Regions from separate parts of the Thermosinus thermophiluss DSM 23256 genome, predicted to be linked through region 4. Evidence: riboswitches for the same ligand, from Rfam matches in the RefSeq annotation. Region 4 holds a riboswitch; each other region holds the start of a gene.
The links. A riboswitch is a leader RNA that binds a small molecule or an ion and turns the genes downstream of it on or off. The one in region 4 is predicted to bind thiamine pyrophosphate.
Positions count from the first base shown of each region.

Region 1: linked by a shared signal. The riboswitch ahead of thiD (bifunctional hydroxymethylpyrimidine kinase/phosphomethylpyrimidine kinase) and the one ahead of thiC (phosphomethylpyrimidine synthase ThiC) in region 4 are both predicted to bind thiamine pyrophosphate.
Region 2: linked by a shared signal. The riboswitch ahead of thiS (sulfur carrier protein ThiS) and the one ahead of thiC (phosphomethylpyrimidine synthase ThiC) in region 4 are both predicted to bind thiamine pyrophosphate.
Region 3: linked by a shared signal. The riboswitch ahead of cytX (putative hydroxymethylpyrimidine transporter CytX) and the one ahead of thiC (phosphomethylpyrimidine synthase ThiC) in region 4 are both predicted to bind thiamine pyrophosphate.

Region 1 is NZ_FNBU01000007.1:88,011-96,090, reverse strand. It holds gene BLQ99_RS06040 (mannitol dehydrogenase family protein) at 1-1,147, shown strand, start outside; gene BLQ99_RS06035 (methyl-accepting chemotaxis protein) at 1,321-3,288, shown strand; gene BLQ99_RS06030 (RluA family pseudouridine synthase) at 3,310-4,230, opposite strand; gene BLQ99_RS06025 (sulfurtransferase TusA family protein) at 4,301-4,480, opposite strand; gene yedE (selenium metabolism membrane protein YedE/FdhT) at 4,527-5,744, opposite strand; TPP riboswitch at 5,883-5,993, shown strand; gene thiD (bifunctional hydroxymethylpyrimidine kinase/phosphomethylpyrimidine kinase) at 6,060-6,869, shown strand; gene thiM (hydroxyethylthiazole kinase) at 6,862-7,701, shown strand; gene thiW (energy coupling factor transporter S component ThiW) at 7,704-8,080, shown strand, end outside.
Region 2 is NZ_FNBU01000001.1:174,329-182,408, reverse strand. It holds gene BLQ99_RS00920 ((Fe-S)-binding protein) at 1-531, shown strand, start outside; gene BLQ99_RS00915 (type III PLP-dependent enzyme) at 663-1,820, shown strand; tRNA gene BLQ99_RS00910 (tRNA-Pro) at 2,077-2,153, opposite strand; tRNA gene BLQ99_RS00905 (tRNA-Pro) at 2,162-2,238, opposite strand; tRNA gene BLQ99_RS00900 (tRNA-Val) at 2,243-2,319, opposite strand; gene thiE (thiamine phosphate synthase) at 2,369-3,016, opposite strand; gene thiF (sulfur carrier protein ThiS adenylyltransferase ThiF) at 3,018-3,644, opposite strand; gene thiH (2-iminoacetate synthase ThiH) at 3,678-4,781, opposite strand; gene BLQ99_RS00880 (thiazole synthase) at 4,804-5,574, opposite strand; gene thiS (sulfur carrier protein ThiS) at 5,579-5,779, opposite strand; TPP riboswitch at 5,829-5,937, opposite strand; gene gnd (decarboxylating NADP(+)-dependent phosphogluconate dehydrogenase) at 6,175-7,593, shown strand; gene BLQ99_RS00865 (ABC transporter substrate-binding protein) at 7,882-8,080, shown strand, end outside.
Region 3 is NZ_FNBU01000012.1:53,184-61,263, forward strand. It holds gene BLQ99_RS08520 (ECF transporter S component) at 1-395, opposite strand, end outside; gene BLQ99_RS08525 (hypothetical protein) at 414-737, opposite strand; gene BLQ99_RS08530 (hypothetical protein) at 863-1,207, shown strand; gene BLQ99_RS08535 (dihydrodipicolinate synthase family protein) at 1,259-2,146, opposite strand; gene BLQ99_RS08545 (MFS transporter) at 2,881-4,077, shown strand; gene cytX (putative hydroxymethylpyrimidine transporter CytX) at 4,259-5,491, opposite strand; TPP riboswitch at 5,642-5,753, opposite strand; gene BLQ99_RS08555 (HPP family protein) at 5,813-6,364, opposite strand; gene BLQ99_RS08560 (NAD-dependent epimerase/dehydratase family protein) at 6,387-7,325, opposite strand; gene BLQ99_RS08565 (hypothetical protein) at 7,397-7,609, opposite strand; gene BLQ99_RS08570 (L-lactate permease) at 7,630-8,080, opposite strand, start outside.
Region 4 is NZ_FNBU01000003.1:44,027-52,106, forward strand. It holds gene BLQ99_RS02735 (beta-keto acid cleavage family enzyme) at 1-530, opposite strand, end outside; gene BLQ99_RS02740 (sigma-54 interaction domain-containing protein) at 732-2,294, opposite strand; gene BLQ99_RS02745 (OsmC family protein) at 2,497-2,907, opposite strand; gene BLQ99_RS02750 (DMT family transporter) at 2,976-3,872, opposite strand; TPP riboswitch at 4,134-4,233, shown strand; gene thiC (phosphomethylpyrimidine synthase ThiC) at 4,304-5,605, shown strand; gene BLQ99_RS02760 (YgaP family membrane protein) at 5,813-5,983, shown strand; gene BLQ99_RS02765 (sensor histidine kinase) at 6,396-7,481, opposite strand; gene BLQ99_RS02770 (response regulator transcription factor) at 7,478-8,080, opposite strand, start outside.

The sequences.
Region 1 (8,080 bases), on a different contig from region 4:
CGACTATTTACCCGATGTGCAGGAAGATATGCGGAAGGGGCCGGAGTGTCCTAAAAGCGTCATGGCTAAGGTGGCGGCCTTGGCTTATGTAAGATATAAAAACGGTGAACTGCCGCTTGCGTTTGTGAGCATGGATAATTGTTCCCATAATGGCAGTAAACTTCATAGTGCAATTGATGCGATAGCCAGGAAGTGGGTAGAAAACGGGTTGGTTGAAGCAGAATTTCTTGCGTATATAAATAATCCGCAAAAAGTATCGTTCCCCTGGACCATGATCGATAAAATTACCCCCCGGCCTTCTGAAACCGTGAAAGCTGAATTACATAAAATCGGATTCGAAAGTGCGGATATTATTTGTACAAGCAAAAATACCTGGATTGCTCCTTTTGTTAATGCCGAAAAACCGCAGTACTTAGTAGTGGAAGATAATTTCCCGAATGGTCGTATGCCGCTAGAACAGGCAGGGGTATTTTTTACCGACCGCGAAACGGTCGATAACGTGGAAAGGATGAAGGTATGCACTTGCTTGAATCCTTTGCATACGGCGCTGGCTATTTTCGGTTGCCTGCTGGGATACACATCGATTGCTGCGGAAATGCAAGACCCGTTACTAAAAAGGCTGGTCGAGAAGATTGGTTATGACGAAGGATTGCCAGTGGTGGTTGATCCCGGGATAATGGATCCGGCGGCGTTTATTAAAGAGGTAATTGAGGTAAGACTGCCCAACCCATATATACCTGATACGCCGCAGCGAATTGCAACAGATACGTCGCAAAAGGTAGGGATAAGGTTTGGTGAAACCATCAAGGCTTATATGCGAAGGCCGGATCTGGAACCGCAAAATCTTACCTATATTCCGCTGGTTATCGCCGGCTGGTGCAGGTATCTGCTGGGCCTAGACGATCAGGGCCAAGAAATGGGTTTAAGCCCAGATCCTTTGCTGGATACCCTGAAAGCTGCCGTTACCGGCATCAGGTTAGGCGATGCGGCATCGGTAGGCGATAACTTAAAGCCGATACTTTCCAATGCGGAACTGTTTGGCGTAAATCTTTATGAAATTGGCTTGGGAGAAAAAATCGAAGGCTACTTTAACGAAATGATCGCCGGACCTGGTGCTGTAAGAAGCACATTGCAAAAATATTTATAAAAGCTAGAATACATTAACCATGTAACGCAATGCATTTCCGATAAGTCCGCTTTAAGCCCGCCAAAGCAAGCCGAGTAAGCCTTGGTGGGCTTGTTTTTTTAGCGTTAAAACCGGAGGAATATTATGGTTATATGTCGAATATGACAGGCAACCAGTGAAAAGAGGTGGACTCATTGTTCAAAGATCGCAGCTTAAAATTTAAATTAGTTGTATTGTTTCTTTTGTTTGCACTAGTTCCTGTCAGTATAGGCGGGATTGTCAGCACCTATTTAAATGCCGTTTCGGCGAAAGAAGATGTTTCGCAGGCCAACCTGAACACGGCTCGGCAAATCGCCGCGCAAATTGAACGGCTGCTCGACGACTCCCGCGGTCTGGTTGAAACACTGGCGGCTACGCCTACCGCCCAGTCGATGGACGTAAACGCCATCCGGCAGATGATCTTGGCGGCCAAGGAAAAAAACCCCCAGTTTGAGCTTATTTTTGTTATGAATACCAAAGGGATGCAGGTCGTCAAGACAAGCGGCAACCTGCTGGACCGTAGCGAAAAGACATATTTTAAGGAAGCCATGAAAGGCTATACTTATTTTACGGAAACCTATATTTCGGCAGGTACAAACGCGCCTACCGTGACCATAGCCACGCCGATCAAAGACCAATACGGGGCGATCGTAGGAGTCTTGGCCGCCGACATCAGTCTCAAGGCGATTTGGGATATTACCGATAATACCCGTGTAGGCGATACGGGCTATATTGATATAGTGGATAACAAGGGCGTGGTAATCGCGCACCCGGATAAGGAACGGGTAAAGAAGATGGAAAGTTTCACCGGGCATGAATATGTTACGGATGCGATTTCCGGTCAGCTGGGCGCGGTTGAAGCCGTCTCCACTCGTGGCGACAAGGCGCTCACCGTTTTCGCGCCGGTAGGAAAATACAAATGGGGCGTCATTATCTATGAGCCGATTAAGGAAGTGTTCGGTGCCCTGATCAAGACGACCCTTATTATGACGGTTGTTATCCTGGCCACGGTTGCTGCCGCAGTCGGGCTGGCGTTCAGGATTTCGCGGGGCATTGTCAGTCCTTTGCGCGAACTGATTGATGCCGCCGGTAGGGTAGCGGAAGGCAATTTAACCCAGAATATCGCGGTTAACGGTGTGCGCGAGGTCAATGAGCTGGCGGCGGAGTTCAGCGCCATGACGGCTGCGCTGCGTCAGATCATCGCCAAAACACTGGCTACCGCCCAGTCGGTTGCGGCCGCTTCCCAGGAATTAGCGGCATCGGCCGGCGAAGTGGGCAAAGCGTCGGAAGAAGTAGCGTCAACCATTCAGCATGTTGCCAACGGGGCTACCAACCAGGTTAAACTCGCCGATAAATCAGCCCAGGTTATCGCGCAGATGGTCAGCTCCATCGTCGATACTACTCAAGCGGCAAATGCTGTCGCCGCTGCTTCCAAGCAAAGCGAGCGGGCGGCCGAACACGGTGCAAGTCAGGTTAAGCTGGCTATTGACAAAATGAATGAAATTCAACGGGACGTTAACAGCACGGCGCAGACCATTCATTCTCTCGGTGAGCGGTCACGGCAAATCGGTCAAATTGTCGACGTTATAACAGGTATTGCCGGCCAGACCAATCTCCTGGCTTTGAACGCCGCGATTGAGGCGGCCCGGGCCGGCGAACAGGGGCGCGGATTTGCGGTAGTGGCCGATGAGGTGCGCAAGCTGGCCGAGCAGTCCGAAGCGGCAGCCAAGGAAATTGCCGCCATTATTGGCGACATTCAGCGCCAGACCGATGAAGCGGTTAAGGCGATGGATACAGGCAGCCAGGAAGTTGCCAACGGTGTGCAAGTTGTTGCCGCCTCCGGCAAGGCTTTTGAGGAAATCTATCAGGCGATCAAGAACATGCATCAGGAAGTCGAACAAATTGTGGCCCTGGCGGATAGACAGCAGCAGAGCAGCGGCGAGGTGGAGCAGGCGATCCACACTATCGCCGATGCTGCCCGCGCCAATGCCGCCAGTGCTGAACAAGTAGCCGCCGCCAGCGAGGAACAAAACGCCGCCGTCGAAGAGATAGCCGCATCTACGGCCAGTTTGGCCAAAATGGCGGCGGAACTCCAGGAAGTTGTCGCGAAATTTAAAGTGTAAAAAAAGCACAGGCGGAGGACGTTACTCCGCCTGTGCTTTTTTACAAATTTGGGCTTGTTCAATGGCATGGGCAAAATCGGCCGGGAGCGGCGCGTGGACTGTAAGCTCGCGTTGGTCTTGTAGGTGCCTGAAGCTGACGAAAGACGCATGCAAAGCCTGTCTGCCGATCCATGGTGAGCGCACGCCATACATGCCGTCGCCAATAACCGGGTAGCCGATATGGGCTAAATGAACCCGGATCTGGTGGGTGCGGCCGGTGTCCAGTGTCAGTTCAAGCAGGGTGGCTTCAGGGAAGCTCCTGACCGTTTGGTAATGGGTTATTGCCGGGTCGCCATGCGCGGTTACCGCCCGCCGGTTAGCAAAATGCGGGTGGGGACCGATGGGAGCATCAATCGTCCCGGCCGGGGGCGAAACGCTTCCTTTAACTAACGCCCAATAGGTGCGTTTTAGCGTCCGCGCGGCTAGTTGCTGTTCCAGGAGGAATTGGCTGCGGGCATCTTTGGCAAAAATTATACAGCCTGATGTTTCCCGGTCGAGCCGGTGTACGGCGCGAATCGTACAGATAATTCCCCGCTGCTCGAGATGATATGCCAAATAGTTGGCCAGCGTGCCGCTTGTTGTGTGGCCGGTAGGATGCACCAGCTGGTATGCCGGCTTATTTATGACCAACAGGTAGTCGTCTTCGTAAAGTATTTCGACCGGTCCTTGCTCCGGCTGAACCCCGTAGGCATTATCCCCGTCCACAATGACCCGCAAAGTGTCATCCGGTTTTACTTTCTTCTGCAGGTAAACCGTTTTACCGTTGAGGAGGATGCCCTTGCGGCGGGTTAGTTTCTGGATTTGCCGCCCCGAGTACTGTAAGACCTGTTTTAAATAATTCTCAACCGTTAAGCCCGCATGTTCCTTGCTTACTTTGTAGGTATTGAATGATTTTGTTTTCAACCCTTTTCCCTCCTCCAATACCTGGCAAGCGACCGTTTCCTGCAGTCTGCGGGAAACGGTCGCTTGGTGGTTAATCAGGTATTTTTACGAGAAAACGCAAGGTAGGGCCGGTTTTTTGGGGCGGTTCCACCATTTCATAGCCGGCTTTCACTAATTCTTCCGGAACGGAAGTAAAACTTTGCGGGCAGTCGGCGAGGATTTCCACGACTGTTCCTTTTTCCAGTTTGCTAAGTGTTTCCAACGAAAACACTACGGGATAAGGTCAGGCCTCGCCGCGTAAGTCCAGTAAATATCTTTTATCTGGCATCTGGTGACCTCCTTAAAAGTATTCCTTTTTTTGATGTTTGATACCAATCAGCCCAGATATACAGGATGAGGAGCATTGCCAGCGTTAAGCCGATCGCTCCGGCCAATCCGAACTGCTTGGCCAAATCAATCCGTGGAAAAGGTGATACTAACCAAGGATATACGATTGGATCCCAGGCAAGGGTAAGAAGCGTAGCGCCGATAATATTGCCCAGGCCTACGAACCAGAAGTGGATTTGCCCTTCCATTGCCCGATACATCCAACCGGTCTCACAACCGCCGGCAATAACGATGCCGATGCCAAACAAGAGGCCGCCGAGAAGCGCACCCGGCCCGGCCCACCAGATAACGTTTGGCGGCATGCCTTTGCTTAAAAATACGGCGGTAATCAGGGTTTGCACGGCAATTGCCCAGACGAGAGCGTGAGCCGTGTTCGACCGTCCGGTCAGCCAAAGGTCACGGAAGGCGGAAGTAAAGCAGACCTGTCCTTTCTGAATAAGAAAGCCGAACCAAAACCCAAAAATGGTTGCCAACAGCAGCTTTGGCGGATAGGCGCCGGTGGCCTGGTTAACAAGGTAAAGGATAAATAAAGCAAAGCCCACAAAGCCGATATACGGCTGCAGGCGGTAGTATGCCTCGTTTTCTTGGGGCTCACCTACATTTTTTACCGCTACCAGCTTAGGTTTTCCTGCCAGCCAGGGATGCATGCTAATTTTCAGGCCGAAATATGTTCCTATGATCGTGCCCAGGGTGAAAAGCCAGGTATGAAAGGAAAACTGGGGAATCCCGGTAAATAAGGCGGCTAAGTTGCAGCCCATGGCCATTCTGGTACCGAACCCGGCAATAATACCGCCGATAAGCGCCTGAATGACGCGCTTGCCGGTAGGAATTCTGAATTTGAAATTCTGCCCGAAAAGGGCGCTGATAAAAGCGCCGGCAAACATGCCGAACACCAAAACGCCATCGACCCGGGTCAGCGGCGTGCCGGTGAAGTTGATCAGCTTCAGGTAGCTGTAAGCAGTAGTATTAACACCAATTAGCTGAAGAATGTGTCCACCCCACCGGGTAAATTCGCCGGTTACCGCCCAGGCAATGCCGATGACGCCGAAATACAGCGCGCTTAAAACACCGAGCGCGATAATCGTGTATTTTTGATTCCAAAAACTGGTGATAATATTGGTATAATAGCGACTTAGCAGCGAGTTCATCCAACGGCCCCTTCCCAATAATATATTAAATCTATGACACTCATAAATTTTATTACAGTTTGCTGAGGTCGTCAATCCGCAAAAATACCACTTGTCAATCTCTGGTATTCGTGCTACGATGAAGACAAAACCGAATATGGTTGGAGCTAGGGGAGCCGGGAGGCCGGCTGAGATACAGAACCGTTAATTTCTGTGACCCTTTAACCTGAACTGGGTAATGCCAGCGTAGGGAAGCTTAAGCGATTGTTTCAAGGTCAGGAAAGCGCATCCTTACGGGGGAGGCGCTTATTTTATTATGGGCGAGGTGGGCTAACCATGAAAAAAGCATTGACGATTGCCGGTTCGGATTCATCCGGCGGCGCCGGTATCCAGGCCGATTTAAAGGCTTTTGCCGCCAACGGTGTTTTTGGCATGAGCGTTATTACGGCCGTTACGGCGCAAAATACCCAGGGTGTTTTTGCGGTTCAGGATATTGACCCGGCAGTTATCGCCAAACAGATCGAAGCTGTCTTTGAAGACATTGCAGTCGATGCGGTTAAAATTGGCATGGTTTCCCAGATTGAAACCATCGAGACGATTGCGGCCGGGCTCAAAAAGTACCAGGCCCGTAACGTTGTCGTCGATCCGGTGATGGTATCGAAAAGCGGGTATCATTTGCTCAACCCGGCGGCTGAGAGCAAACTGACCGCTTTGCTGCTGCCGCTGGCGACGGTAGTGACGCCCAATATTCCGGAAGCGGAAGTTATTACCGGCATGAAAATTACCAGTTTGAAGGATATGGAAGAAGCCGCTAAAATGATCCACCGCTTTGGCCCGCAAAATGTCTTGCTGAAAGGCGGCCACCGGGCTGACGATGCCACCGATATTTTGTTTGACGGCAATACTTTTCGCTATTTTTCATCGCCTCGTATCGCCACCGCGAATACTCATGGCACCGGCTGCACGCTGTCGGCGGCCATTGCGGCCAACTTGGCCAGGGGGTATGCGGTGTATGACGCCGTAGCGCTGGCCAAGGAATATATCACTACTGCCATCGCGCACGCGCTGGCCATTGGCAAAGGCGTCGGTCCGACGCATCATTTTTATGATTTATATAAAAAAGCAGGGGTGTTTATTGATGAGTAACGGGCAAACCGACCTACTGGCCAAAATTGCCGCCATCCTTACCCAGGTAAAGCAAAAGCGACCGTTAGTTCACCATATTACCAACTATGTGACGGTTAATGATTGCGCCAATATCACGCTCGCGCTCGGCGCCTCGCCGGTTATGGCGAGCGATATCGCGGAAGTGGAGGAAATGGTTTCTCATGCCGCAGCGCTGGTGCTCAATATCGGCACATTGAGCTCCCGGGCGGTGGCGGCGATGGTTGCCGCCGGTAAAAAGGCTAATAGCTTAGGGGTTCCGGTTATTTTCGATCCAGTGGGCGTAGGTGCCACCGCCATGCGGACCGCAGCGGCCGAACAAATAATCCGCGAGGTACGGCTGGCCGTCATCCGGGGTAATATGTCCGAGATTAAAGTATTGGCCGGTCTGAATACGGGTATAAAAGGGGTAGACTCGATAGCGGACGAACAGGGCGGCGTGCAAGCAGCCCAAAATCTTGCCCGGCAGCTGGGGTGCACGGTGGCCATTACCGGTAAGACGGACATTGTGGTGCGCGGCGACGATCTCTGTCTGATCAACAACGGACATCCGCTGCTGACAGCGGTAACCGGTACGGGGTGTATGGCGACGTCCCTGATCGGGTGCTGCTGCGGCGCGACCGACGACTATTTTGCCGGGGCGGCGGCCGGTATTGCCGTTATGGGGATCGCGGGGGAACTGGCGCAGCGGTTCCTAAAACCCGAAGACGGGATCGGCACTTTCCGGATGCGCCTTTTTGATGCGGTGTTCAAGATGACGCCGGCCATCATCCATGAGTATGGCCGGATTGAATACTACGGCAGGGAGCGATAAGCGTGAGGCTGAAAAAACTGACGTTTACGGCCTTATTTATGGCTATTGGGGTTTTGTCCGCCCACCTGGTGTATATTCCGGTTGGTGCGGCCAAATGTTTTCCTGTCCAGCATGCCATCAACGTCTTATTAGCGGTGCTGCTGGGGACCCGCTATTCGGTCAGTGCCGCTTTCGGGATTTCGCTTTTGCGCAATATTCTTGGCACCGGTTCGCTCCTCGCCTTTCCCGGCAGCATGATTGGCGCGGCCCTGGCCGGAATTGTGTACCACCGGACAGGGCATATCCTCGGTGCGGTGGTGGGCGAAGTTATCGGCACCGGCATCATCGGCGCCCTGGTGGCGTTCCCGGTGGCCAAATATCTTATTGGTTCTAAGGTTGG
Region 2 (8,080 bases), on a different contig from region 4:
CTGGAACTGGCGAAAGAAAACATCCGCCTGTTTGAAGACGTTGATGTGGTGGTTAGCGACTGCGCCAGCTGCAGCGGCATGCTCAAACACGTTGCTTCCTATTTTGCCGACGACCCGGAGTGGAAAGACCGGGCGGCCGCGTTCAGCCGCAAGATTATGGGCCTCAGCGAATATCTGGTAAAGGTGGGCTATCAGCCCAGGCAACGCAGCATTGTGAAGATTACCTTCCACGAGCCGTGCCATCTCGGCCGCGGCCAGGGGATCAAAAAGCAGCCGCGACAGCTGCTCACTGCGGCAGCGGATTACGTCGAAATGCCTGGCGCCGATACCTGCTGTGGCGGCGCCGGTTCGTTCCATATTGATTATCCTGACATTGCGGAGGCGATTCTTGACAAGAAAAGAGCCAATATCGAGCAGACGGGCGCCCAAATCGTCGTTACCGAATGTCCTGTCTGCCTGGTGCAACTGAATAAGGCGGCCGCGAAAAGCGCGGGCAAGTTCCGGGCGATGCACATCAGCCAGGTGCTTTAACTAAAGAGGCGGCAGCTTATTGGGCTTGCCGCCTCTGTTACTCCCTGAATTTTTCCTGCCTTTGCTATTGCACTTTTGGCTGTTTATGATACAATCAGGAAAGCGAATAATCGAGAGGCAGGTGCAGACTAATGCAAAAAATATTCAAATTGTCACAACCGGCCGTGGAGGCACTGGCCGCCAAATATGGCACCCCGCTGTTGGTGTTGTCCCGCGACCAAATCCGTTATAATTACAATTTCCTGGCAGAACACCTGCCTGGCGTGCATATCTATTATGCCATGAAGGCCAATCCGGACTCGCGCATTATTGACGAGCTCGCCGGTCTCGGCGCGTGTTTTGACGTGGCTTCGGACGGCGAAATCCTGGCCCTGGCCCAGATGGGCATCGCGCCCGAGCGCATTGTCTACGCCAATCCGGTGAAAACCGCGTCCGGGTTGGCGGCGGCGCGGCAAACCGGTGTGCGCAAATTTACTTTTGACAGCGAAAGCGAGATTTATAAGATGGCCAAGGCGGTCCCGGGCGGCACGGTGCTGCTTCGGGTGCGGGTCGATAATCCCAACGCCCTGGTCGACTTGAATAAAAAATTTGGCGCCCACCCCGACGAAGCGCTCCGTCTCTTGACGATTGCCCGCGAGCAGGGGCTGGACGTGGCCGGTCTCTGTTTTCATGTGGGCAGCCAGTCGACCGACGCCGGCGCCTATGTGGACGCCCTGGCGGCCTGCCGCCGGATTTTCGACGCTGCGGCCCAAAAAGGGTTTAATCTGCGTATTCTGGATATCGGCGGCGGGTTTCCCATCCCGGCGATTGGCATGAAGGTGGATGCGGCAGCTATGATGAGCCAGATCCGCACGGCCTTGGCCCAGTACTTCCCCAATACCGAAATATGGGCCGAGCCGGGCCGTTTTATCTGCGGTACGGCTGTCAACCTTATTACCCGCGTCATCGGCGTGCAGCAGCGTAACGGCCAGCAGTGGTATTTCCTGGATGAAGGCCTGTACGGTACTTTCTCCGGCATTATCTTCGACCACTGGGACTTTGAATTGGAGACCTTTAAGTGCGGGCCGAAAATCGCGGCGACCTTCGCCGGGCCGAGCTGTGACTCGCTGGACGTCCTGTTCCGTGATAAACTGACGCCGCCGCTGGCGATGGACGACCTTATCTTAGTGCCGGCCTGCGGCTCCTACACTTCCGCTTCGGCGACGGTTTTCAACGGATTTGCTAAAGCGCCGATTATTGTGTGGGAAGAGATTAAGGCGGAAATTAGCAAACTGGCAAATGCCAGCTGAAATAAAAAGCTATAAATGACAAAGGCCGCCCGTCGGGCGGCCTTTATGCCTCATTGTCAGAAAGTATAAGCTTTTACCGCAAAGGGCACGCGCGAAGTTACGCGAAGAATTTTTCTTTTTTGGCGCGACATGCGTCGCGCCCGGTATACCCTTAGCGTCCTTAGCGTCCTTTGTGGTTTTTAATAGGCGCAGTGCGCTTTTTCATGCAAAGCCTAAACAAAACGCCAACCGCAATGGTTGGCGTTAAAATTTTGGATGGTCGGGGTGACAGGATTTGAACCTACGACCTTTCGGTCCCGAACCGAACGCTCTACCAAACTGAGCTACACCCCGAAAGTTTATGGTCGGAGCGACTGGACTTGAACCAGCGGCCTCCACCACCCCAAGATGGCGCTCTACCAAACTGAGCTACGCCCCGACGCTGGTGGGGTTAAACGGACTCGAACCGCTGACCTCTTCGATGTCAACGAAGCGCTCTAACCAACTGAGCTATAACCCCAGACAGCTTTAAATTATAGCAGACTGCGTGCTGTTTCGTCAATGGTAAATCATGTAAATTTCGCGCGCAGGGCCTGGACTTTTGCCTTGATATCCACCGCGCCGACAATTTCCGTTACTAAGGCGACGGTGCGGCCGCCATGGCGGATGACTTCGGCGAGATTATGCTCCTTAATCCCGCCGATGGCCACAAAGGGCAGGGAAATGTTTTGGGCGACATAAGAAAGGTATTCCAGCCCAACCGGAGCACTGACATCCTTTTTGGTTTGAGTCGCATAGATGGGGCCGACCCCGATATAATCAACAACACCCGCTTTTTCGGCGGCCTGGGCCTCGGCCGGGTTGTGGGTTGACAGGCCGATAAGCATCTCTTTGCCCACCAGCTCGCGAACCTTGGCCGGCGGCAGGTCGTCTTGACCGATATGCACGCCGTCAGCCTCGACCAACATAGCCAAATCAATGTGATCGTTAACAATAAACAGTACGCCGGCGGCGCGGGTGAGCTCGCGAATTTTACAGCACTCCTCATACATAAGGCGCGCCTTCTTGTCTTTTTCCCGGTACTGAATTACCTTAATGCCGGCCGCGATCATGAGCTGGGCTACCTCGACATTGCTGCGTCCCAGCGAGTGCTCTTCCGAAGTTATGCCGTAGATGTCGGCGCGGTGCAAAATGGCTAAGGCCGTTTGTCTATCCACACTAGTTGCCCCCTTTTTTTATTGGTCCTAAAACCCAGTTAAGAATTACGTCGGCTTGTTTGGCCGCGGCAATATTTACACAAGGTGCCACCGGCGGGCAGTCAGGCCCGCTCGCGGTTGTCAGATCGCCTACTAAGTAAAAATTATCTTTAATTTTGTGGACGCGAATGCGGTCGCTATCGCCCCAGCCGGCCAGCCCGGATGCGGCGACCAAGAGTTTCCCGGACGCGATATAATGCTCGACAATCATTTTCTTGAATTCCGCCCGGTCGACGGCCTCGACGACAACGTCGCAGTCCCCGAACAGTCCGTTAATATTATTTTCATCTATTTTTGTCTGGACGATATCTATTTCGACATCAGGGTTAATCTGGCGCAAGTTTTCCCGTAGCATTGGCGCCTTCGGCTTGGCAACCTGGTGGAGAAAATAAAACTGCCGGTTGAGGTTGCTGTAGTCAATACAGTCAAAATCGACAATTTTGAACTTCTTAAAACCAGACCGCACCAGCAGTTGAGCGCAGTTTGACCCCAGGCCGCCGGCGCCGGCAATACCGATTTTGACAGACTGGATTTTGGCCAGCATATTGGCCGTAAAATAACGCAGTAATCCTTGCTCAAAAGTATTCATGCCGCTCTTGCTCCTGTTCCGGCAGACGCAGCGTTACAGCGCCTGCCAATCTTTATATATTGGCTGATAACCCTGGGCATACAGCATTGCTGCCACTTCCGCCACCGTGCGTTCATCGGAAATTTGGAATTGCCCGACGGCCTCATGGTCGGAGCGGCCGCCGACCGCCGTGCAGGAGCCGGCGGACATTTTGGTCACGCCCAGCCTTACCATCGCGTCCCGCAAGCGCCCATTCTCTCTGGTTGACAGGGTAATCCCGCTGCGCGGCATAAATAACCGGAAGGCCAAAACATACTGTACCAGATTCTGGTCGCTCACCATAACCGGGGGCGCAAAGCCGCCAAAGTGCGGCCGCATCCGGGGCGGCGAAATGCTTACTTCTACGTCGGGAAACCGGCGCTGCAGGTAATCGGCATGCAGGCCGGTGAAGAATGCTTCTTGCCGCCAGTCGTTAAGGCCGAGCAAAGCGCCGATGTTTACCGTCCGCAGCCCCGCCTGGCAGGCCCGCTCCGGCGCTTCCAGCCGAAACCGGTAATTGCGTTTTGGGCCGGCGGGGTGCATTTCGGCATAAACCTCTTCGTTGTACACTTCCTGGTAAATCGTCAGGCCGTCCACACCGGCGCCGATTAATTCGGCGTATTCTTCCTGGGTCAGCGGGTAGATTTCAATGCTGATGGAAGTAAAGTATTTTTTCAGTATGTTAACACAGTCTTTAATGTAGGAAACCGGTGAATGCTGCCGGGATTCGCCTGTAAGAATGAGAATATGTTTTAAGCCGGTAGCGGCAATAAGCTGGGCTTCCCGTTCAACTTCCGTCAAAGTGAGTTTTTTCCGCTCCAGTTTATTGTTCAGCCGGAAGCCGCAATAAACGCACTGGTTAACGCAATAGTTAGCCAAATACAAAGGCGTATAAAGAAGCATTGTCCGGCCGAAATGCTGAACGGTTAAGCGGTGAGCCTTTTGGGCCATTTCTTCTAAATAGGGCTCTGCCGGCGGTGACAGCAAGGCCAAAAAATCGAACGCGTTGAGCCGGTCTTGCCTCAGGATGTGCCGCACGTCACTAGCGGTAACTTGCGAAAAATAGGCCGCAAAGTCGAAGCTTCGATAGTCTTTAATAACGTCGTAAAAAGTGCCCATTTTACCGACCTCGTTTCATAGGTTATTCGCGGAGGAAGCCGGTCAAAGGCGACGAGGCGCTGGCATACTGCTGGACAGCGCCCGGGCCGGCCAAATAGGCGGTGCGTCCGGCGGCGACAGCCAGACCAAAAGCCTTCGCCATGGCTACCGGGTCGGCCGCGGTTGCAATAGCGGTATTCACCAAGACCGCCGCCGCGCCTATCTCCATTGCCTCGGCTGCTTCCGACGGCCGGCCGATGCCGGCGTCGACAATGATCGGCAAAGGTATTTCTTCGATTAAAATCCGGATCAACTCTTTTGTCTTTAACCCACGGTTGCTGCCGATCGGCGCCCCCAGCGGCATTACGGCCGCCGCCCCGGCTGCGGCCAGCCTTTTTGCCACAATTAAGTCAGGGCTCATATAGGGCAGTACGACAAAGCCTTCGGCCGCTAAAATTTCGGTTGCCTTAATTGTCTCGTAGTTATCAGGTAGTAAATAACGGTTATCGGATATTACTTCAATCTTGACCCAGTTGCCGCAGCCGGCGGCTCTTGCCAGGCGGGCAATCCGCACGGCTTCCTCGGCGGTTCTGGCGCCGGAAGTGTTGGGCATTAAAATGCAGTTCTGCGGAATATAGTTGATAATGTTCTCGTCGCGGCTGTCTGGGTCGACGCGCCTTAGCGCCACGGTCACCACTTGCGCTCCTGAAGCCGCGACGGCTTCGGGGATCAATTTGTTGGACGCGAACTTACCGGTGCCTAAAAAGAGGCGGCTGGTAAGTTCTTTGTCGCCAATTTTCAATACATCTGCCATTGGTTTAGCCTCCCCCTACAAAGGTGACGATTTCCAAGCGGTCATTTTCTTTTAATACGGTTGCTGGCCAGCGGTCTCTGGGGATAATGGCCAAATTAAGTTCGGTAATAATAGTTGCCGGATTTAGCGCCTTGCGGGCCACCAGCCCGGCCAGCGTCATGCCTTCCGGTAATTCGACCGGGTTGCCGTTTATCAGGACTTTCAAACCGTTTCCCCCCTTATTCTAAATATAAAAAGCGCACCCGGTTAGGTTAGGTGCGCTTAAAATACCTTCCTACGCGGGCATTACCCCGATCAGGTCAAGAGGTCTGGTGCTCGCTAGCCCACTCTCAGCCCATAACATGAGCTCCCTCGTTACACTATTCATTTTATTGCAGCTGCTGCCAATTAATTCCTGCTACCATTTTATACCTAAAACGGCGAATTGTCAAAACAAATTGAAAATCGGAAAGTGGACGAGTGGAAAGTGGAGAGGGGAAAGGGGACAGGGGACAGGGGGAGAGAACCGCGAACGTCTTATTTTTCTTTTCTGCAAAAGGGAAATACTAGCCATTAAGCGAATTTGTGAGCCGTGGAGAATTTTGCGCTGGAGGGTAATTAATGGAAAAACAGTATGATATTGGCCTTATCGGCTTGGCCGTTATGGGGGAAAATCTGGTCCTTAATATGGCTGGCAAAGGCTTTGCCGTAGCTGTGTATAACCGGACGGTCAGCAAAGTGGACGATTTTGTGGCCGGTCGCGGCAAAGGCCTCGCCATTGGCGGCGCCCATTCGGTGGCCGAGCTGGTCGCCATGCTCAAGCGCCCGCGGAAAGTCATGCTCATGGTCAAAGCCGGCAAGCCGGTGGATGATATGATCGGTGAACTGCTGCCTTATCTAGAGCCGGGCGATATTATCATTGACGGCGGCAACTCCTACTTTGAAGATACGCGGCGCCGCTGGCGCGAACTAGCCGTCAAGGGCATCCGCTTTATCGGCATGGGGGTATCCGGCGGCGAAGAAGGGGCGCTGAAAGGGCCCAGCCTGATGCCGGGCGGCGACCGGGACGCGTACCAGGAAGTAGCCCCGATCTTTACCCGCATCGCGGCCCAGGTGGCCGACGGGCCATGTTGTGCGTATGTCGGCCCTGACGGCGCCGGTCACTATGTCAAGATGGTGCACAACGGCATCGAATATGGCGATATGCAGCTTATCAGCGAGGCCTATTATATTATGAAGAACGCCCTCGGCCTGTCGGCCGACGAGCTGCACCGTGTTTTTGCCAAGTGGAACGAGGGTGACCTTGATTCCTACCTGATTGAAATTACCCGTGATATTTTCACAAAATATGACGATGCTACCGGCCTGCCGCTGGTGGAAGTCATTCTCGATAAGGCCGGGCAGAAGGGAACCGGTAAATGGACGTCACAGAGCGCCCTCGATCTCGGTGTACCCACCCCGACTATCACCGAGGCCGTTTTTGCTCGCTGCATGTCAGCGTATAAAGACGAGCGGGTGGCGGCCGCCAAGGTTCTTACCGGGCCGGACGGCCGTTATACCGGCGACCGGTACGAATTTATCCAGGCCATTCATGACGCGCTGTACGCCTCCAAAATCTGTTCCTATGCCCAGGGTTTTGCCCTTCTCAAGGCGGCCAGCGCCGAATATCAGTGGGATTTGGATTTTGGCGAAGTGGCCCTGTTATGGCGGGGCGGATGCATTATCCGGGCCCGGTTCCTGGACCGGATCAAGGAGGCGTACCAGCGCGACCCGCAGCTTCCCAATCTGCTCATCGATCCCTTTTTCCGGTCGGTTCTCGACAAAGCGCAGGCCAACTGGCGGCTGGTGGTCAAAACCTGCAAGGAGCTGGGCATCCCCACGCCGGCCTTCAGCGCCTCCCTCGACTACTATGACAGCTATCGCCGCGCCGTGCTGCCGGCCAACCTCATCCAAGCCCAGCGTGACTATTTCGGCGCCCACACTTATGAGCGCACCGACAGGCCCGGCGTTTTCCACACGGAATGGCTTGAAAGCAAATAGTTGCGCAGCACGCGCGGAAAGAATAGGCATGAGACCGTAAGGTTTTATGCCTATTTTTTGTGGGAAAGTGGCGTGTTATCCTAAATAAGTCAATTTTTTAAATAAGTCAAGCCTGCCCCCCAAGTGTAAAAAGTAACATATTTGCAGCCAAATTTTACGCTGACAGGCTGAAGGAAAATAATAGAATAACGCGAATAACCCATAACGGTACTCTATATCTTAAAAATTGGAGGTGTAGGTTAACTTAATTAAGTCTTTTAAATAATTAATACTAAGGAGGGGTTAACATTGAAACGGTTCCGTAACAAATGGCTGCTGCTGGCGCTGGTTCTGGTCTTTTTGGTGACGGCGGCCGGCTGCGGTGGCGGCAACCAGCCCAAACAAGGGCAGGGCGGACAAAAGTTCGCCGGTGTGACGATCCGCTTCCTCGCGTCCAACCATCCGTATCCCGAGGCTATTAAATCGCTAATTCCCGAGTTTGAGAAGC
Region 3 (8,080 bases), on a different contig from region 4:
GACGGAATGGCAACCCAGGTGAACAGCCACACAAAACCAAGGTACAGAAAAACCGCTTTAGCCGCGGCTGCAGCGACAATAGCCAACCAACGCGACAGCCTCAGGCCGGCGATATAACATATCACCAGGAGAAAATTGCCGCCGGCAACAGGAACAATGAAAATCGGCAGCGGCAACAGCTGCTGAAAATAGGCGACGACAGGTGCAATTACGCCGATTAAACAAGCGGAGCGCCAGCCAACCGTTTCGGCTGCTATCAGCAAGCAACTGTTCACAAGACTTCCAATAATAAAAGTAGAAAAAACAGTGGGGATGGGAATAAAAAACCGCAACGACTGAAACAGCAGCGTCAGCGCCAGCAATAAAGCCGTTCGCGCAAAAATTCTATTGTTCACAACCGCCACCCCTTACACCTACTTGTGCCATTTATGGCGGAATTTCGGTGGGCGATTGCCGCTACTGCCAAAGAGCAACCAGCCAATGACGAGCAACAGGACCAAATTAGCAGCCATACCACCGAGTAGACCGACATCCACCAAGATATTGATTAAGGTTAAACCCCCCAAAAAGAGTAGGCTTTTTTTTACATTAATATAGGGATAACGTTTGAGAACGAGATAGCAGAGGCCAAAGACAACCAAATCAATGACAACCCAGGCAACCCAACTGGCAAACAAGTATTTAGCCACACTACCGCTAACCATTATCGCTAATAAGTACAACCAAATCTGACTCACAAAACGCACCTCTTTCGCTCTCTTTACTCCATTATACCGAAAAACCGTGAAACTTTGACAGATGTTTATATCTTTTAAAATTGGCGCATACTGTTAATAGAAAAAAATAACAAGGAGTGAAACACATGGAATTTTCGTTTACTCTGTATCAACCAAAAAAAGAGCGGGCGCCGAAGGAAATGGCGGCACAAATTGAGATTCGCCCCAACGGGCGCATTGTTTTTAATAAAAAAGCGGCAGAACTGTTGGCCGACCGTCATTTCTGCATGCTAGGCTATGATCGGGAAAAAAATGCTTTGGGTATAATGCCGGTGACGGAGCAACAACTTAATTCATTCCCCATTCGTTATGCTTCGAAAGGCGCCTATATCGGAGCCAAAAAATTTTTTAAACATTTCAATATTTTGCCACAAAAAGTTATTCAAAACTCCCCCGTGCACACCGGTCAATTCATTGGCGTTAAACTGTAAGCAAAAATAAGAAACCAACGTCACATGACGCTGGTTTCTTACTTATTGTAGTTATACCTCAAGACCCAATCTGCGCATCCAGGCCAGAATTTTATCGTGAATTTCCGGGCCACCCGCCAGGCCGAGAGGAGCCGACACCGTAGGACCGCAAATCCCCAAGCGGCTGAGCCCGAATTTGATAACGGCGGCATTGGCGCCAAATCCTCCCATAAGCGGAATAAGCGAGGCGATTTTTTGCAGGCGGAGCGCTTCTGCCAAATCGCCGTTGGCAAAGGCTTTATAAACATCGGCGCACAGTTTCGGTACCAGACTGCAACCGGCATAAATACCGCCCTTGGCACCGTGCAGATAGGCGGCTAATCCGAGCGCCGGATTGCCAGACATGACGGCAAAATCGCTACCGGCAGTCACCTCGAGATAGCGCTGCATGCCGACAAAGTCACCAGCGCTGTCTTTAACGCCAATAATATTCGGGTGGCTGGCAAGTTTGGCCAATGTATCAGGAGCAATGGAGATTTTCGTCATTTGCGGGAAATTATAAACCACTACCGGCAATTCAGAAGCATCGGCCACCAAGCTGTAATGCCGGTACACTCCTGCCTGATCCAACGGATAATAGTAAGGAAGCGCAACCAATACCGCGTCCGCCTTTGTCCGTGCTGCGGCGCGAACTTGGGTGATAGTCTTCTGCGTGCTCGTATCGCCGCAGCCAATCAAAACAGGAACCTGTCCCCGCACTTCGTCAAGAGTGACTTCAATAGCTTCCTGCCGCATCGTTTCCGTCATGGCCGGAAACTCACCTGTCGAACCGAGAACCACCACGCCGTGAACACCGGCATCCAAACAATAGCGGACTACTCTGCGCATGCCTTCTTTATCAACTGTTTCATCGGGATTGAGCGCCGTTACCATCGCCGGATAAACGCCTTTTAACTCCACTGTATCGCCTCCTAAAAAAAAATTGCTATGAAATTTAGTACGCCCCTTGGCCAGAATATTCCTGCTTTATCATAAAATTTCCGCCTTTGGTGACATAACCGCCCCGGATAATAAAAGCATGGAACGTAAAAGAAAAGAGCAGGCACCGCATCCTGCTCTAAATACCCCATTAGCTGCAACAACTTCGCTGGGGAGGCAACCCTTTAAGCACTAACTTCTTGGCAAACAAAAACCCTTCTAAGTCAATTTCCAGATCCCCTGAACCTTCCATGCCAACGAAGGAGTTATGGATATAGAGTTCAATATCACGGACATTTTTGCATACAAACTCTTCGGCTTCGTGAGCTTGTGGTTTTCCCAATCGCACGGACGGGTAAGTCGTAACCCTGGGACCCCCTCAGCCAAAGCTCATTTTCTGTTCCATTTTAACAGTAACTACGCCATCTTGTTCTTTAATAAAACTCAGCGCTTTATCGCTTACTTTCCAAGACATTGCTACACCCCTTTCTCCCCCTCCCCAAAAGGGGGGGGCTAAAATTATTCTACTATGGCTTCAAAAACCAGTCAAGATCATTAGGACATATGACTTCGGGCCGGACAAGCCCCGGATTAAGGGAATGCACGGCGCCAAGTGCCGTATGCGCGTTTCTAATATTGACTTGCTCTGCTCTTATAATAATCTACTCACTCCATGCTATAATAGTATAAAACTCTGCTGGCAAGGAGTGGTATTGTTGCTTCGCGCGCTAACCATGGGCTGGGCGGTAATCTACGCCGACCGTACCTGTATGTACCCATTGCTCTCTGTTATGGCCGCCAGTATGTCCCTATCTTCCACACAGGTAGGAGGCCTAACCAGCGCTTATTTTTTTCTTTATGTTTTAATGCAAATCCCCGCCGGCATCATCGGCGACCGCCTCGGCCTTAAAACAGTACTCATTGTCATGTACGGCGTGGCCGGTCTTGGGTTGCTTGGCCTCGGTCTCTGGGGCGTAAACTATTCCCTTTTACTGCTGTTCGCAGCCCTTCACGGACTGGGGGCCGGCGCCTATTACCCCGCCGCCTATGGCACCACCCTGCAGGTTGTTCCCCCCGAACGCCGCGGCTATAGCTCGGCAATTATCGGCATGGGCATGGCTCTGGGATTGCTGGCCGGTTTAGCCGTCAGCGGACCAGTCTATGAAGCCCTCGGTGATTTTCACGCTCCTTTTGTCCTCATGAGCATCCCCACCTTTTTAATGCTGCCCTATTTCTCTAAGTCGCTTCCTAATATCAAAGGTGATCGGACACCGACCTGGCAAGACTACAAGGCCATTCTCCGGGATAAGCAGCTCTGGCTCATCAACGCCGCGACCTTTGCGGCTCTCTATGGCTTTTGGGTTGCCATAACATGGGGACCCACCTATTTAAAAGTTGAAAAAGGGTTCAGTCTTGGCCAGGCTGGTTTTTATACCGGGTTAATGGCGGTAACGGCTGTTCCGGCAGCCCTGTTATGGGGAAAACTTTCTGACCGCTTGGGGCGCAAGCCGGTAGCGCTGGCCGTGCTCCCTGCAGCCGCCCTGAGCCTTTACCTGCTGGCCCATGTGGACAGCAAGCCGGGGATTATAGCTACACTGCTCCTGCTAGGTCTTTTTACCAACTCGGCCTTTACCCCCATCACCGTTGCCTGGACAGGTGATATCGTTAGCACCCGTTATCCGGGCCGCATGGGAGCGGCCGTGGGTATTTTCAATTCTACCATCATGTGCGCCGCCATTGTCGCTCCTATTGTTTCCGGCTATCTGCGTGATGCCACCGGTTCGCTGGCTGCGGCCATCATTGCCGGCAGCGCCGTGATGCTGGCCGGTACGCTACTTCTATGCCGACTGACCGAATGCAAAACACCGGCCCGGAACTCGCCACCCGGAAATATGACAAACCAGCAGGATTAGCCCCTAAGCCTCACACTCTGTACTTTTAAAACCTTCAGACGTCAATGCGCATATTTACCTCTGTAAACATAAATAAACAATAGAAATATACTGCAGAAACCAGCGTCATCGACGCCGATTTCCCAAATTACATATCACATTGGGCACAGATCTACCAGGATGATCAACGGCCTTTATGCCTTCATCCGCAGCAGGGTTTGGGCGTTTTCTTGCAATATACCCATTTGTCTATATACCCCCCTGTTACCAGATAAAGCAGACCGGTAGCAAACATTACGGGGATGGTCGCCCCAAATACCAGGTCAAGTTTAAGGAACCAATAGTATAATGCGACGCCTATAGCCCAAACGGCCAGCGCTCCCCAGTTGGCCAGCAATTGGGGGTTAATACTCCGCTTTTTGCGAATGAAATAGTCAGTGAGCAGAATGGCATAGAGCGGGGCGAAAACCGAACCGATGGCCAGTAAGAAGACTTCGTATTGTTCCATATCGGCTACCAGCGCCAGCAGAGTGCCGACTACCGTTATTACAAGCGCCACGAGTTTTTCGTTAAGACCGGGCCGGAGGTTGGTAAAACTGACCCCGGCCGAATAAGCGTCCATAAAAGTAGTGGTAACGGTCGAGAGGACAATAATTCCCAGAGCCGCAAACCCCAGGTTGGCGGCCAGCATTATGTCGGTCGGATCGGCTTTACCGGTACTGATGGCGGCGGCAAGGCCGATAGTATACATCCAGCAGCTTCCCAGGAAATACCCCAGCCAGCTTCCCCATGCGGCGTTTTTTGCCTGCTGGGCAAAGCGAGTATAGTCGGCAATGAGGGGCAACCAGGACAGCGGCATGACAACACTCAGTTCCACCGCTTCACTAAACGGCATTCCGCCTGCCGGGACCTTTGTTAAAATGCTTATATCTTTGAATACCATGGCGCTTAGCATAATCGTCAGGCCAAACAGCAGCAATACCGCAGCCATGTTGACCTTTTTCCAGCCGCCCTCCCTACCAAGGGCAATCCACAGAAAAATAAGACCGCCTATGATTATGCACCATAGCGCGAAATAATCAAACTGCCAGAGCATTTTCGTAATTTCGTTGGCCGATTTGGCAGCGGAAATGATCATAATGGCTGTCCAACCTATCAGTTGTAGAACGTTCAATACGGAAAAGAGAGTTGTTCCGTACGCTCCGAAGGAAATGCGGGTCGACTCGATAGCAGGGATGCGTTCCCGTGTGCCGATGATACCTCCCATCACTAGCAACGTGGTACCGATAAAATGCCCCAGTATGATGGCTGCAATCCCGGCAGTGAAGCCCAGCGGAACGAGAAGACCGCCGGCAAGAATCTCGGCCACCGAAACGGCGGCGCCAAACCATAGAAACAGGAAATGCTTGAACTGCAATGTATTATTGTCGTTCATCATAATTACACCTACTTTCCCTCTTCTTTATCTTGTCGTAACAACAATATAACGGGGGCTATTACTCCTCCTGTTCGGAAGAGACTTGAGCAAAATGAGCATGTAGCAACAACCAAAAAAGCGCCCCCGTAAGGATGCGCTGCAAGAAAAACGTAAATCCTGGAGCTTTCCCTACGCTGGCATTACCCAGATCAGGTTATAGGGTCATAGATTTAACGGATCTATATCTCAGCCGGCCTTTCCGGCCCCCCTAGCACAACATATATTTTTCTCTTGTCTTTAATCGCCCATACCCAATCCGCTGGCTGGCCGTCACCCCATTTATCGCGCGATTTTTTTAGGGGGGAATATTGCCGCCATTATTCCCGACATCAGACGGTTCAAAACCTTCCCCGCAAGCACTAGGATGGTCGACCCCAGCGCTACCGGATACAGCGGGTAGAAAATGCTTTGACCGGTCACCACCGCGATGAGAGCGGTAGCCGCCGCCGGCGGATGCAGGGTCCTGCTATAAAGCATGGCGACAATGGCCCCGCTCACGCTAAAAGCTGCCGCATACCAGGTCGAGCCAAATATAATGTGCATGATAACCCCAACCACAGCCGCAATGATGTGACCGGCAATTACGCTGCGGGGTTGGGCGAACGGTGCTGCAGGCACGCAGAATATCAGACACGCTGAGGCGCCAAAAGATGCCACCAGAACCGGCGCGTTACATTCCATGGCTAGATAAGTGACTACGCCCATGCCTAGACTGGCACCAAAAAATATGACCAGTCCTTCGGCGGGCGCCGGCAACGGTGCACTGCTCTTACCTAGCCATTTATTTTTTATATAGCGGCAGCAATAATCTAAACCAGCCCCAATGTCCACTTCCTACCCCTTTCCCCGCTCATCACGGTTTAATCGCATCTTTTACTTCCTGGCAACACCTAATAAGTGCCTGACGGAACGCGTCCCGCATGGCATCACCGTCGCGCCGGGGCTGAAAAGCGATCTCCCGACTTGCTTTAGTGCAACTCAACTGCCACCGTTCCCGCAGAAAAGCCGGTCCTGTCCAGTCATGATCCAATACCTCTACTATCGGCGAACGTGAACCGGTAGCCTCCACCAGCATTGCTACGATCTCTGACCATGTAAGAAACAGGCTGCCGATATTATAAACCCCGTCACTGATAGCGGTGTTCTGCCCGGCCAGCAGAATAGCCGCCGCCAAATCTTCCATGGTAACAAAACAGCCGCCGGCCCCTTTCACAATCTGAATCATGTCATTATTTACCGCAGCGCGTACCATGTTACGCAGATGCTTACCACCGATAGTCTCGCCGAAAGCCCACCAAAAACGCAGGATGGTAATTGGCAGCCCTCTTTCGGTGTTATATACATGACAAAGTTGCTCGGCAGCATATTTGGCAAGGGCATATAAGGGGTTGCGTGCCTGTTGCACCAGGCACGGGTGTTCCTCCGTTACCGGTTCCGTCCGGGGACTGCCGTACACCGCCGCCGTACTGGCATAAACGAAGCGTTGAATCCGAGCGGAAGCGGCCACTTCTAAGAGGTTGATGTGTCCGCCGAGATCGCTGCGGAAAAGCGCAGCCGCATTGTCAGCAAAGCTCCAGGCCAGATTCACCACGAAATCGCTGCCGGGTACGACGCTCCGCAAAAGCTCTATATCTTCCAAGTCGCCCTTAATAATAGTAAGCCCTGCCCGTCCCGCCGCCATTTGGGGATTGGCCGAACGGTCATAAACCAGCACTTCGTGTCCTGACCGCAGATAATATTCGGTCAGATGTCGCCCGATTTCACCTGCGCCACCAACCAACAAAAGCCGCATATTGCCCCTCCTGCCAAAACTGTAAATTCAGGGGATCCGTATGCGAGTAGGCAATACGGATCCCCATTGCTTTATTTCTTGGTAACTAACGGTATCACACAGGCAATACAAAATAGGACTAGCGACAAGGTAATGAAGAAACCATTTTTTTGCACACCGCCGAAGTATGCGAACGGAAAAGCCAGCCAGAACAACCAAAAAGCGGTGTTCATCAGCGGCGTACGGTATTTTTTACCCCAAGGCACAGGCTTAGAGCCACTGCCAGATGTCGGATTTGCTGTCATACCCCTTTCCTCCTTTCAGCCTATGGCAGGTTCCTGAAGAACACGTAAGCAAACAGCCAGGCGTTGATACCAACAAGCAGCGCTACCAGCGCACAGTATGGGATGGTCCGGTACATAACCTCGTTCTCCCGTCCGTCGAGCCCTACCGTAGCGGTACCGATAAGCACTTTCGACGGGGCAATGGAACAGCCCACCGATCCCCCCACCGACTGGACGGCGGCCATAATCACCGTACTGATGCCCAGCACTTTGGCAGTCTCTACCTGCAAAGCACCGAACATTACGTTAGAGTTGGTATTGCTGCCTGTCAAAAAAGCCCCCAGGACACCAATAAAAGGCGAAAAGATGGGGAACAATACGCCGGTAGCCTTGGCCATACCTTGCGCCAGCAAGTTGGTCATGCCGGTGTCGTTCATGATCAGCGCCATCATGACCATGGTAATAATGCCGATACTGGTCGGCACGCACTGG
Region 4 (8,080 bases):
CCCGCGGCCCCCAGGACAAACTGGTAGTGTAGCGGTGAAGCAAGCACGCCTTTTTTAACATAGTATAATGAGTTGTAAATCATCCCGGCATCAAATATTTCTATCTCTGGTTTTATGCCGTTTTCAAGCATTGTTTTGCCCAGCTTTTCCAAAAACTGCGGCGTGTTAAGGAACACACTGGTATGCATCCAGTTCATTGAGCCCGCGTCATATGAAGCCATTTCGGGTTTGAGTTCAATCAAATGGGCCATCCTGTCCTCATCTGTAGCGTTTAAATCGCCTGATGTTGTGAGATTAAGTACAATATCACACTTACTCCTTATAAGCCTGACGGTTTCTTTAAACTTCTCCTTGTCCATAGTCCCTTTGCCCTGATCATCCCGCATGTGTAGGTGGGCGATCGCTGCTCCGGCTTTCCAGCATTCATAAACATCATCGGCAATTTCCTGCGGCGTAAGCGGAATATTAGGATTGTGCTCCTTGGTCGGCCATGCTCCAGTCGGCGCTACAGTGATAATCACTTTTTCCATTTCTCTCACCTCATTGTTTAATTATTTGGGTTTCGTTGCGCTATAATATTGCAAATAACGTGCCAATATGTTTAAGCCCCAAACCGCGCCAGATAGTACATAAATAAAACCGGTGTGTGATGAAATTTTTCATCACACACCGGTTTAAGTTACTGACATTTCAGACATTTAAATTAATAATATTATTGATGAAAAGCATCATCAAGTTTGATGACATTTTTCATCAGACAGAGTTATCCCCAATTTTTTGACTTTTTTTACAATTGTCGATTGATCAATCTTTAAAATTTGAGCTGCCTTTCTTGTACTGCCACCAATAGCCAGGGCTTTTTTTATGGCATTTTTTTCTGCATTGCGGACAATTTCCCGCAAGCTAGACTCCTTGTTTGGGAATTCTGTATGATAATGATCAAGATTCAACAGGTTACCAATCAGGTCAGCCTTGATGACTGCTCTAGGTTCAGAAATTATGACCAACCTTTCTATAATATTTTGGAGTTCCCTCACGTTTCCCGGCCAGGGATATTGCTTTAACAATTCTATTGCGGGCTGTTCAATTTCAATATATTTTGCATAGCGTCCATTGTAAATGCTAAGGAAATATTGTGTTAGCAATTCTATATCCGTTGTCCTGACTCTTAACGGAGGAATATGGATAGGAAAAATGTTGAGCCGATAATACAGGTCTCCCCTGAACCGCCCCTGTCTGACCAATTCTTTTAAATCACGATTGGTTGCTGCAATTATTCGGACGTCAAGTTTTATCGGCTTCTTTCCTCCAATGCGGGTAATTTCTTTGTTTTGGAGGACTCTGAGTAGTTTTGGTTGAAGTTCTAGCGGCATCTCACCGATCTCGTCCAACAGTAAAGTTCCTTTGTTAGCTAGTTCAAATACGCCGATCCTGCCGGTATTTGCTGCTCCCGTAAAAGCGCCTTTTTCATAGCCAAAGAGCTCAGCTTCAAGCAGATTAGCGGGAATGGCTGCGCAGTTAACCTTGATAAATGGCTCATTCTTTCTGGCGCTGTTAAGGTAAATTTCATTGGTAACTACTTCTTTCCCCGTACCCGTCTCTCCTGTAATCAACACTGTAACGTCAAGTGTGGCGACCTGATGCACCATTTTTATTATCTGCTGGGCCTCAGGGCTCTGGCCGATAAAGTTTTTATTCAGATGCAACTTGCGGAGATGTTCAATTTCCTGTTTCTTTTTATGTTTGTCTTCCTCTACTGCCTTGATTTTTTCTTGTGTTGCTTCTAATTCGGCCTTCATAGCTAATAAATTAGTAATATCTCTGTCAATGACAACTACTTTTTTTACTTGGCCGTCTTCATCAAAAATTGGAGTACCTGTAATCAGCATTTTTTTGCCATTTCTTAAACTTTCACCTACAGAATTAACCTGTTTCCGATATTTGATCACTAAGGGTGTTACTGCATTTTTGTATAATCCTTCTTTTTCGCAATCGGTAACATATTTGTTTATTACTTCTTCTGGGTTTATGCCTGTCATCTCGACATAAGCTTTATTTACATAGAGCGTTTTCCCATCACCATCGGCGACATATATCCCGTCATACAGATAATCTCCAACTTCCCTGAGGTCAAACTCTTTTGCCTGCTTATATTCTTCCAGTACTTTTTTCAGACCTTCTGATACATCCTTAACGGGATCCAATTTATCATTTATCGATAATTCATCCGTACTTAATTTATCAATAAGGTATTTCAAAAACGCCACCGGACAAAACTGTTGTTTTTTTACCATTTTTATAACCTCCCGCAGGCGTTCAAGGCACAAAAGGCTCTTAAAGCCTATCTTCGAAAGAGCGGCGCGAGTCTTGACACCTGGCAAGCATAGGCCATGATTTCTTAGGCGGAAGCGTGAAATTGGCGAGCTTGTGATTAATCGCTCTCTTTTTTAAAAAATTTTATCCGGCTGGGTCGTTTTTACTTTCCGAATGGTATTGTTAGCCAAGGTACTTGAATGTCACCGTTTTCTTCATGTCAGGGTGGAGGCTGTTGTATACCGGGCATTCCTTAGCCGCAAGCTCGATGATCTTTCGTTCTTTGGCACTGTAATTATTATGGGGCAGAATAATTTCGGTAATCAATTCGACTATCCGGCGGGGATCGGTTCCCATTACTTTCGTTGTATGCACCTCCGCGCCATCGATGTTAAAGCCGTGAGTTTGCGCGGCAATGCCAATGATGGTTAACACGCAGGCCCCATAAGCCGTAGCCAGAAGGTCAGTAGGCGAAAATGCTTCTCCCTTGCCATGATTATCGGTGGGGGCGTCGGTAATTAGTTTGCTCCCGGACTGGAGATGCACCGACTCGGTGCGTAGCCCGCCCAGATATTTCGTTTGTACGGTAGCCATAGTAAAACCCCTTTCGCTTAGTTGCGTTTTTAAATGTATAGTTCGCTCTTTGGCTATTTTTTCCTCCGTTAACCGGAGTTTTGGGTCGTGAGATAAACCCCGCTGATAATTAACATAGCGCCGGCAATTTGCTGCCAGGAAACCGCTTCATTTACCAACAGGACGGCCAAGATCGTCCCCGCTACCGGCACGATATTCATAAATATCGCTGCCCGATGGGGACCGAGAACCGATACCCCGTGATTCCACCAAAAGAAGGCTAAACAGCCGCTCCCCAGCACCATATATGCCATACTGACCCAGCCGAAGAAACTCAGGGCAATAGCGCCGTTAAAGCCTTCCATGCGCGCAATTGCAAATAGGATGAGCGCGCCAACTGCGCTTGCCCAGGCGGTTGCCGCCAGCGCCGACATGGTGCGCATTACCTTGCGGCCGATGACGGAGTAAACGGCCCAGCTTACCTGCGCCAGCGCCAGCATAATATCGCCAATGTTAAAGCTTAGCCCGGTCAACACGGCCAGGCTGCCGTTGGCGACTACGACAATAACCCCGAAAAAAGATATGGCTACCCCTGCCAACTGGCGGAAGGTTAAGCGTTCGTTTAGCAGGAGCGCCGCCAGACAGGCCGTAGTCACCGGGCCTACCGCATTTAGCAGGCTCATGTTGGTAGCCGTCGATAGTTTGACGCCGCTATAAATTAAAAAATTAAACAGGGCTATCCCGGTTATCCCCAGGGCAATGATGCCAGGCAGCTGTTCCCGCCGGGGGAGGCATTTTCTGCCTTCAATATAAAACGCCAGAAGAATCAAGATGACGCTGACCGCGGCGAAGCGTAAAAATGCGGTCGTAACCGGTGACAACTCGCCAACCGTATATTTGGCTGCTACTGCGTTACCTCCCCAGAGTATGGCCGTCAGCGTCAATAAAATATAGACTCCCCGCTCGGTATTGAAAAATTGTATCAAAACGGTTGGCACCTCCGTGATGAAATCTTACCGAAAATATTATAACTTACTCTAAATATTATAACTTACTCTCAACTCTTACACGATATGAAGGCGGAATTATTTATGTGCCCTGGCGGGACTTTGAGCGGGAGGGGCTCAGCACCTATATTTACGGCCCCGGTCATCCTTGGTACCTTCGGAAAAGCCTGGGGCAAAGAATTAAAATAGTGATACTTTACATTACTCCTAATCTGGAATACAATGTAAATAGGTGAATAGACAGAGAGCTAGGGGGGCCTGTTGGCTGAGAAGACGGCATGTCTGACCCTTGGAACCTGATGTGGTTAGCACCACCGTAGGGAAGCTTTCAGCGAACAATACGAAGCAAGCTTTTCTGCGCTTGCTTTTTCTTTTTACATTTTAGATTAACAAGGAAGGTTGGGATTGACGTGACTTACAGTACCCAAATGGATGCGGCGCGAAAAGGGATAATAACCGAACAGATGAAAATCGTCGCCGCCAAAGAGAAGATGGATCCAAACCGGCTGCGAGAACTGGTCGCCAGCGGGCAAGTGGTAATTCCCGCGAACAAAAATCACCGCAAGTTAGATCCTGAAGGCATTGGCGCAGGGCTCCGGACCAAAATCAACGTAAATTTGGGCGTTTCCAAAGATTGCTGCAATATTGAACTGGAACTGGAAAAAGCAAGGAAGGCAATCGAGTTAAAGGCTGAAGCCATCATGGACTTAAGTTGCTACGGCAAGACCCGGGAATTTCGGCGGAAGTTGGTTGAGATGTCACCGGCGATGATTGGCACCGTTCCGATGTATGATGCGGTGGGGCTGTTGGAAAAGGACCTCAAGGACATAACGGTGGATGAATTTTTTAAGGTCGTAGAGACCCATGCGGAAGACGGCGTCGATTTTATGACCATCCACTGCGGGATCAACCGGGCCACGGCGGAAAGGGTTAAACGGAATAAACGGCTGACAAATATTGTTTCCCGGGGCGGCTCGCTGCTTTTTGCCTGGATGGAACTGAACAATCAAGAGAATCCTTTCTATGAATATTATGACCGGCTGCTCGATATCTGCGTTAAGTACGATATTACGCTCAGTCTGGGGGATGCGTGCCGCCCCGGGTCGATTCACGACGCTACCGACGCTGCGCAGGTCGAAGAATTAATTGTCCTGGGTGAGTTAACCAAACGAGCCTGGGAGAAAAACGTCCAGGTAATGATCGAAGGACCAGGCCACATGCCCATCAATGAAATACCAGGTAACATGATGCTGCAGAAACGGCTGTGCCACGGCGCCCCGTTTTATGTCCTGGGCCCAATCGTTACCGATATCGCGCCGGGCTATGACCATATTACAAGCGCCATCGGCGGGGCGATTGCCGCGGCTCACGGCGCTGACTTTCTCTGTTATGTAACGCCGGCTGAGCATCTGCGCTTACCTGATCTTGATGACATGAAAGAAGGAATAATCGCGGCGAAGATTGCCGCTCACGCCGCCGATATTGCGAAAGGTATTCCTGGAGCGCGTGATTGGGACAACGCGATGAGTGAAGCCCGGGCGAATGTGGATTTCCCGCGCATGATCGAACTGGCGATTGATCCGGAAAAGGCCCGCCGCTACCGGGAATCATCCAAACCGGAACACGAGGATACTTGTACTATGTGCGGTAAAATGTGTCCGATGAAGAACATGAAAAAAATACTTAATGGCGAGGACTTGTGTATAAAATAAGAGGTCGGGAGATTTTTCTCCCGGCCTCTTGTTTACGAATTAGCCGTTTCTGCTTGACCGCGCCAAGCTGGACGAGCTATTCGAACGAATAGCCAAACCAGAACAACGGTGTAGGATGGTGGACCGCCTGGAAGAAGAATTGGCCGCATGGGCAAAATAGGATTAGAACCTAACCGAAATTTAGGCAGAAAGAAGGGGGAAAACGCTATGGGGCTCGATTTTCAAAAGAACCTGGGAGATACTGACCGGGCCGTCCGAATGGTTGTCGGGGGATTTTTGCTTGGGCTGGCTGCCAGCCAGACAATTGCCGGGCCTTGGGCAGTGGTTGCTGCCGTTTTCGGCGCGTCCCAGATCATCGAAGGCTATTATGGGTATTGACTTGTCTATGATTTATTGGGTTGGTCAACCCGGAAGGCGAAGGTTTGACGTGCCATTGTGTTTATTTTCTAATGCGGTCAGTAACTCGTGAACCGTTTCCCCGTCGTCGGGATAGGTAGCAATGACAGCTGAAATACTTTCCTCGTTTAGGATGGGCAGACGGCTTTTCAGTCTTTCCAGTATGACGTTTACTCCCTCCCCGCCGGTAAATGGCAGGAGGAGCAATAAATTACGCTGCTCGGTTAAAAAGACCGAGTCTATCTCGCGGAGCAACGACCTAATCGTGTCTTTGACGGTAAAAAGTTGTGGCGAATTGTCGATGGAACGCAATTTAGGCGGTAAGTATAACCCGAGCAGAGCGAGCTTTGTTTTCGCTCTGCTCGCCCGGTTAATCTCCAGGCGAATCGCATCTTCAATTGCCAGGGGAGGTCTTAAACCGCACCGTAAAAGTAGTGCCTTCGCCCGGAATGCTGTGGACGGTCACTGTCCCGCCGTGCGCTTCCACCAGGCTTTTTACGATTGCGAGGCCAATGCCGGAGCCGCCGCTTTGCCGGTCACGCGCTTCATCGCACCGATAAAATTGATCAAAAATGTGCGGAACATGTTCCGGCGGTATGCCTGGGCCATCATCGGCTACCGTTACTTCGGACCACTCGTCTTCTTCCGTTACGGTCACCGTTACGCGGGCTCGTGCGTAGCGCAGCGCATTGGACAATAAGTTCTGGAAAATTTGCGTCGTCCGGCCAGGGTCGGCTTCGACGATGGCGTCTGAGCCTGAACAAGAGAGCAAAATCCCTTTTTCTTCGGCAATAGGGTTAAGCAGGGCAACGCTTCTGCCTGCTAATTGCAGGAGGGATACTTTGGTTTTTTCCAGCGGCAGGTGTCCGGCATTGGCCAGCGAGAGGTCCCGCAGATCCTTAATCAGCCGGCTAAGGTGAAGCGCTTCCTCGTGTAGCGATATAAGTTGTTCTTTATTCGGTTCGATGATGCCGTCAATCATTCCCTCCAGGTTACCTTGGATTATGGTAATCGGGGTTCGTAGTTCATGGGCGATGTCGGCGAGCAGACGTTTGCGCAGTTTTTCGTTAATGGCCAGCCGGTCGCTCATGCTGTTGAAAGCCTCGGCCAGACTTGCCAATTCGCCGCCGGTGGTGATCTCCACTTTTTGGCCGTATTTTCCCTCTTTGATTTCCGCCACGGCGAGACTGAGCCGCCTGAGCGGTTCCGAAATTCCCCTGGCGAGAACGTAACTGGCAGCCAATCCGACAATGAGCATACCGGCGCCTACCCAGGCAAGTCCCCGGTGGACCGACGACAGATAAGCCAGCTCGTGTACGCCGTACATGCCCATCATGTGCCCGTGGCCGGCGGCGCCCACGGCCGTGACGTAAGCCCGGAAATGCGTGGTCATCTGCCAGTCAGTCAGCCATATCATTACCCCTACAGTTACGGCCAGGAGGAGAAACACAAGGCCGGTTATTTTTTTAGTAACACTCATTTTTCTGCCTCCGCCGGCAGGAACTTATAGCCAATCCCGTAGACTGTTTGGATATACTGGGCATTGCCGAGTTTTCGCCGCAAATTTTTCACGTGCGCATCGACCGTTCTTTCGTACCCTTCAAACGAGTAGCCTTGTATATGCTCAATAATCTGAAGGCGGGAAAAAACCCTTTTCGGATTGCCGGCGAGCAGGGCAAGGAGCTTGAACTCTGTTGGCGTTAACTCTAACGGAACATCGTCGATTTTTGCCACATGTCTGTCTCGATCGATCGCGAGCCGGCCGGCAATTATGACGCCGCTGCTTTCTTCTGTTCCTTTGCCGGACCGTCGCAGAATGGCTTTTACTCTTGCTACCACCTCTCTGGGGCTGAACGGTTTTACCACATAATCGTCGGCGCCCAGTTCAAGGCCAATCAGCTTATCGGTTTCCTCATCTCTGGCCGTAAGCATGATTATCGGTATATTGCCTTCTCTTCGCAGTCGCCGGCATATTTCAAACCCGTCCAACTGTGGCAGCATTACATCCAGTACCGCGATATCCGGTGTTTTATCTTGGATGAGCCGCAGGCCTTCGGTTCCATCGTACGCTTCGTAGAC